Regions from separate parts of the Nonomuraea sp. NPDC049480 genome, predicted to be linked through region 1. Evidence: riboswitches for the same ligand, from Rfam matches in the RefSeq annotation. Region 1 holds a riboswitch; the other holds the start of a gene.

Region 1 (3,193 bases):
AATTCCTGGTGGACGGAGGCATCTCCGGCGCCTACGTGACGCCGCTCTAGGAGGAATCATGCGTCCGGTCATCGGCATCACGTGTTACGTCGAGCCCGCCACATTCACGGTGTGGGAGGACATGACCGTCGCGCTGCTGCCGTACATGTACGTGGAGCAGGTCGCACGCGCCGGCGGGCAGCCCGTCGTGCTGCCGCCGGCCGGCGATCCCGCGCGGCTGGTGGAGCGGCTGGACGGGCTCATCCTGGCCGGCGGTGGCGACATCGACCCGGCCAGGTACGGGGAAATGCCACACGAAAAGTCCGGATATGTCCGCAAATTTCGCGATGAGGCGGAGTTTGCGGTGCTGGCCGCGGCGCTCGACGCCGAGCTGCCCTACCTGGGGATCTGCCGCGGCCTGCAGGTGCTCAACGTCGCCCTCGGCGGCACGCTGCACCAGCACCTCCCCGACGTGGTCGGGCACGCGGGCCACGCCCCCGCGCCCGGCCGCTTCGGCCCGCTGCCCGTCATCCCCGTGCCCGGCACCCGCCTGGCCAAGACGCTGGGCACGGAACCGGTGACGGTCCCGCACTACCACCACCAGGCCGTCGACCGCCTCGCCGACGGACTCACGGTCTCCGCCACCGCCGAGGACGGCACGATCGAGGCGGTGGAGCTGGACGCCGGACCGTTCACGATGGCCGTCCAGTGGCACCCGGAGGCGGCCGAGGACTGCGCCCTCTTCGAGGCCCTCGTGGCAGCCTGCTGAGCTATCCGACCGGCTTCAGCACGCTGTCGAACACCACGACGCCCTTGCCGTATTTCTCGTCCGTCCTGCGGCGCAGGTCGTCGGTCGCCAGCCAGACCTCCACTTCCACCCGGTTCCGCGTCACGCTGGACGACGCCGAGAGGAACCCGTCGCCCACGTCCTTGACGACCTGTTCCTGGGTCTTCTGCAACTCGCCCTCGCTCCGTTGCGCGCCGCTGATGCACAGCGCGCCGCCCCACACTTCGCGAATCCACTCCTCGCGGTCCGCCAGATCGCCGGTGAACTTGAGGTTCAGCACCAGCCGCTTCGGGTCGTTGCCCTGCTTCTCCATCTCCTCACGGGTCGTCGGAGGCGGGCCGGGGTAGTTCTGGTCGAGCCACGCTCCGGCGAACTCCGCGACCGTGCCGGCCCGCGCGATCGCCTTCTCCATGGCCTTCAGCGTGGCCTTGGCGGGATCGACGGGTCGCCAGCCGCCCGCGGGCTCGGGACACGGGCTCGCGAAGCCGTCCTCGCCCGTAGGCTGCTCCTGGCCCTTCACCGGCGCCCCCGGCGGCTCCGTCAGCGTCAGCCTGGCTCCGTCCCAGGTGCCGACGACCCGGTACGAGCCCCACTTCACACCCGCCCGCGACTCGTGCTCCACCTTGCTCCAGTCCCAGCCGACGACATCAGGGCCACCGCACTGCGGCGGGTCCGACGTCTGGACCGTCCCGCACAGCTGCGGCCCGTGCCCACCGCCTTCGAGCACCGTCAGGCTCGCCTCGTAGCGAGGTGGCGGCGCGGGGGAAGCGGCCTCCTGGGTGCCGCAGGACGTGACCGTCAGGGCGGCCGCCAGGCCGAGAGCCGCTGTTCGCCGATTCATACCCTATCGACGTCATAGTTCCCCGAGCGGTTCATGGAAGATCCGCACGCGACAAGACGCCCATGTCGGCACTAGGCTGACGGACATCACCGACGAAACCGTGCGGGAGAGCACTCTGACAGCCGGTCAGGGTCCCTGAAGGAGCAAGCCCTCCCCGCGAACCTCTCAAGGCAAAGGACCGCACGGACGTCGAATGAGAAATCTGCCGAGTGGACTGCCGCTACGGTCGTGCCGCACACGACGGTAGGGCGACAGTCCGCCTGAGCCGGGTTTCTTGTTCGAAGGTGTCCTCTGGAAAGCAGGCCCGTGGGCCTCGCCGAAGGTGAAAGTCCGGCAAAACTCGGGCGAAGCTCTCAGGCATCGATGACAGAGGGGGAGGATGCTGGCATCCGACCCTGTCCTGAGGTGCGACAAATGTCCCGACCGACACCGCTACGAGACGTTCACGAGAGCCTCGGCGCCACGCTCACCGACTTCGCGGGGTGGCTCATGCCCCTGCGGTACGGCAGCGAGTCCGCGGAGCACAACGCCGTCCGCGGGGCGGCCGGGCTGTTCGACCTCTCGCACATGGGCGAGATCTTCCTGACGGGGCCGCAGGCCGGGGAGGCGCTGGACTACGCGCTGGTCGGCCACCTGTCGGCGCTGGTGCCCGGACGGGCCAGATACACCATGATCGTGAACGAGCGGGGCGGGGTGCTCGACGACCTCATCGTCTACCGGCTCGGGGACGAGGAGTTCATGGTGGTGGCGAACGCCTCGAACTACGAGATGGTCGGAAATGAGCTAAAAAATCGCGTGAAGGCGTACAACGCGGTCGTCGAAGATCGCTCCGACCAGTACGCGCTCATCGCCGTCCAGGGGCCGCGCTCCCAGGAGATCCTCGCCACGCTCACCGACGCCGACCTCGGCGGGCTGAAGTACTACACGGGTCTCCCCGGCCTGGTGGACGGCCGGCAGGCGCTCATCGCCCGCACCGGCTACACCGGCGAGGACGGCTTCGAGCTCTTCGTCGCCAACCAGGACGCGGTGCCCCTCTGGAACGCCCTCATGGCGGCCGGCGAGCCGTACGGCCTCAAGCCCGCGGGCCTGTCCGCCCGCGACACGCTCCGGCTGGAGGCCGGCATGCCGCTGTACGGCAACGAGCTCACCGCCGAACTCACTCCGTTCGACGCGGGACTGGGCAGAGTGGTGAAATTCGACAAGCCCGGCGACTTCGTCGGCAAGTCGGCGCTCGAGGCGGTCAAGGACGACACGCCGCGGCGCCGCCTCGTCGGCCTGGTCGCGCAGGGCCGCCGGGTGCCGCGCCACGGTTACCCGGTCACCAAAGACGGCGCCGTCGTCGGCGAGGTCACCAGCGGTGCGCCTTCCCAGACCCTGGGCAAGCCCATCGCGATGGCCTACGTCGACACCGGCGTCGAAGCAGGCCTGGCTGTGGACATCCGGGGCAGCCATGAACCTATGGACCTGGTTGAGCTGCCCTTTTACAGGAGGAAGAAGTGAGCAACATCCCTGACGAGCTGAGCTACACCAAGGAGCACGAGTGGGTGGCCGGGGTCGACGACGGGCTGACCGTGACCGTCGGCATC
Region 2 (3,193 bases), on a different contig from region 1:
TCGACGTTGCCCTCGGAGTCGCAGGCCACGACCACGACCCGCATGCCGGCCATGACGGCGCTGGCGGCGTTGGTGCCGTGGGCGGAGGACGGGATGAGGCAGACGTCGCGGCCGGTCTGGCCGCCCGCGCGGTGGTAGGCGCGGATGGCCAGCAGCCCGGCGAACTCGCCCTGCGAGCCGGCGTTCGGCTGCAGCGACACCGTGTCGTAGCCGGTGATCTCGGCCAGCCAGCGCTCCAGCGTGCCGATCAGCTCCAGGTAGCCCCCGGCCTGCGCGTCGGGCGCGTACGGGTGGATCGCCGCGAACTCGGGCCAGGTGATCGGCTCCATCTCGGTGCTGGCGTTGAGCTTCATCGTGCAGGAGCCGAGCGGGATCATCGACCTGTCCAGCGCGATGTCCTTGTCCTGCAACCTGCGCAGGTAGCGCAGCATCGCGGTCTCGGAGCGGTGGCTGTGGAAGACCGGGTGGGTGAGGTATGCCGACTCGCGCAGCAGCGAGGCGGGCAGCGCGTCGGCCGCGCCCTCCGGGTCCGCGGCCGGAACCCCGAACGCCTCCTGCACCGCGGCCACCTCGGCGGCTCCGGTCTTCTCGTCGCAGGAGATCGAGACGTGGTCGTCGTCGGCCCGCCAGAGGTTGATCCCGCGCTCGGCGGCCGCGGCGACCACCTCGGCGGCCCTGCCCGGCACGCGGACGAGGACCGTGTCGAAGAACTCGGCGTGTACGACCTCCAGGCCGGCCCGGCGCAGGCCACCGGCGATGGCGACGGCGTGCCGGTGCACCCCGCGGGCGATGCGGCGCAGCCCGTCGGGGCCGTGGTAGACGGCGTACATGCCCGCGATGACGGCGAGCAGGACCTGCGCGGTGCAGATGTTGCTGGTGGCCTTCTCCCGGCGGATGTGCTGCTCGCGGGTCTGCAGGGCCAGCCGGTAGGCGGGGGCGCCGTCGGCGTCCACGGACACGCCCACGAGCCGCCCGGGCAGCTGCCGCTGCAGGCCCTCGCGTACGGACATGTAGGCCGCGTGCGGCCCGCCGAACCCGAACGGCACGCCGAAGCGCTGCGAGGTGCCGATCGCGATGTCGGCGCCCAGCTCGCCCGGCGCGGCCACGAGCGTGAGGGCCAGCAGGTCGGCCGCGGCCACGACCAGCGCGCCCGCCTCGTGCGCGGCGGCGGCCACGGCGCGGAAGTCGCGCAGCCGCCCGGAGGCCCCCGGGTACTGGACGAGCACGCCGAAGCACTCGGGCAGCTCGCCGTCGAGCGAGTGCTCCACGAGCGTGATGCCGAGCGGCTCGGCCCTGGTGGCCAGCACGCGCTTGGTCTGGGGCAGCGCGTCGGCGTCGATCACGAACACGTCGCTCTTGGACTTGCCGGCGCGGCGGGCCAGCGTCATGGCCTCGGCGGCGGCCGTGCCCTCGTCGAGGAGGGAGGCGCCGGCGACGGGCAGGCCGGTGAGGTCGGAGACGACCGTCTGGAAGTTCAGCAGCGCCTCGAGCCGGCCCTGTGAGATCTCCGGCTGATACGGCGTGTACGCGGTGTACCAGCCCGGGTTCTCCAGCAGGTTGCGGCGGATGACCGCGGGCGTGATCGTGTCGTGGTAGCCCAGGCCGATCATCGAGGTGAGCACCCGGTTGCGATCGGCCAGGGCGCGCAGCTCGGCGATCGCCTCGGTCTCGCTCGCGGCGGCGGGCAGCTTGAGCCGGTCCTTGGCCCTGATCGCCTCGGGGACGGCCACGGCCACCAGGTCGGCCACGGACTCGAAGCCGACGACCTCCAGCATGCGCTGCTGCTCGGACTCCGAGGGGCCGATGTGCCGGGTGGAGAACGGCGGAGCTGACAGGTCGGTCATGGAGGTGCCTCCCGAAGGTATGGAGACCGGCGCCAGGGCGCGGGCGAGTGCCGGATCTCCCCCTCTGTCAGCGCGGCCCCATGATGGGTGCGGTGCCGCGACCTGAGAGCTTCACCCCCGGGCGGGGGCTTGCACCGTCGGTGAGGCACGCCTGGCGGGCGCGCCTGCTTTCCAGAGTTGCCTCGCCCGAGCGGTACAGGGTGCCTGAGAGATTCCGGGGAGGGTTGCTCCTTCGGCGCCCAGGGGCCCGAAGGCCCCGGGGACTCTCCCGCACGGGGTCGCAAGCTTTGCTTGTCCTAGATTACAACCCTCACCGATGACAACCCTCGCCGGTCTCCATAAGCGTCTTCGGTTCTCTGTCGTTTACCTGAGCAAAACGGACATCGGCGTAGTCTCGTCGCACCCCGCGCCAAGGCCGGCGGCGACCCGGCAAGGCCGGGCGGGCACCTGGTTGTGACAGAAAGTCATCCCGCCATTACCATCGGTCGTCACTCATCCAACGGCAGGACGCCGACAACAGTTCTGCCGTTGACCATCGTCTGGCATGGCCAACGCTCGGGCGGCTGTTCCTACCCTATGCGCCGGGCGCGTCGGCGCCTTGCGAGTTCGTCAGCGGGGTGGTCGGCCGGGACGGTGTCCTCGACCGCCGCTCTTTCCCCCGGCAGCTCCGCGAGGGATCCCTCGACCTCGCGCCAGACCCGGCCGAGCGCGATCCCGAACACGCCCTGGCCGCCCTGGAGCAGGTCGATCACCTCGTCGGCCGAGGTGCACTCGTAGACGCTGACGCCGTCGCTCATGAGCGTGATCTGGGCGAGGTCGGCGACCCCGCGATCGCGCAGGTGCTGCACGGCCGTGCGGATCTGCTGCAGCGACACCCCGGTGTCGAGGAGCCGCTTGACGACCTTGAGCACCAGGATGTCGCGGAAGCTGTAGAGCCGCTGGGAGCCCGAGCCTTGCGCTGCCCTTATCGTGGGCTCCACCAGGCCTGTACGCGCCCAGTAGTCGAGCTGCCTGTAGGTGATGCCGGCCGCCGCGCAGGCCGTGGGCCCGCGGTACCCGATGTCGTCCGGCAACGCCGCCGGCTGCTCGTCGAAGAGCAGGCCCTGCTCCCCGGCACGCTGCCGCGCGTCCTCGCGCCGCACCGGATCTTCCTGGCCGGCCGTCTTTCCCTCGCCGCTGCTGACCGCCACGCGGACCTCCGGCTTTCTCTCATCCCGCGGCCTGATCTGGGGGTTCATAAAGGGCGACCACGGGTTTCACTTGCACCGTAGGACCGTGACCATGCTCAGTCAACGATCCGGCTCGGCGCGTCGTGAAGCGTAAATGCACCGAAATACCTACCCCGCCCT

What was found. A riboswitch is a leader RNA that binds a small molecule or an ion and turns the genes downstream of it on or off. The one in region 1 is predicted to bind glycine.
Region 2: another riboswitch for glycine. It lies ahead of gcvP (aminomethyl-transferring glycine dehydrogenase); the one in region 1 lies ahead of gcvT (glycine cleavage system aminomethyltransferase GcvT).

The regions. Positions count from the first base shown of each region.
Region 1 is NZ_JBITMD010000001.1:176,917-180,109, forward strand. Features, by position in the region: gene ACIBX3_RS00835 (3-oxoacyl-ACP reductase) at 1-50, shown strand, start outside; gene ACIBX3_RS00840 (gamma-glutamyl-gamma-aminobutyrate hydrolase family protein) at 59-748, shown strand; gene ACIBX3_RS00845 (hypothetical protein) at 750-1,607, opposite strand; glycine riboswitch at 1,701-1,798, shown strand; glycine riboswitch at 1,889-1,987, shown strand; gene gcvT (glycine cleavage system aminomethyltransferase GcvT) at 2,022-3,107, shown strand; gene gcvH (glycine cleavage system protein GcvH) at 3,104-3,193, shown strand, end outside.
Region 2 is NZ_JBITMD010000006.1:338,476-341,668, reverse strand. Features, by position in the region: gene gcvP (aminomethyl-transferring glycine dehydrogenase) at 1-1,844, opposite strand, end outside; glycine riboswitch at 2,026-2,125, opposite strand; gene ACIBX3_RS20150 (MerR family transcriptional regulator) at 2,414-3,034, opposite strand; gene ACIBX3_RS20145 (bifunctional nuclease family protein) at 3,182-3,193, opposite strand, start outside.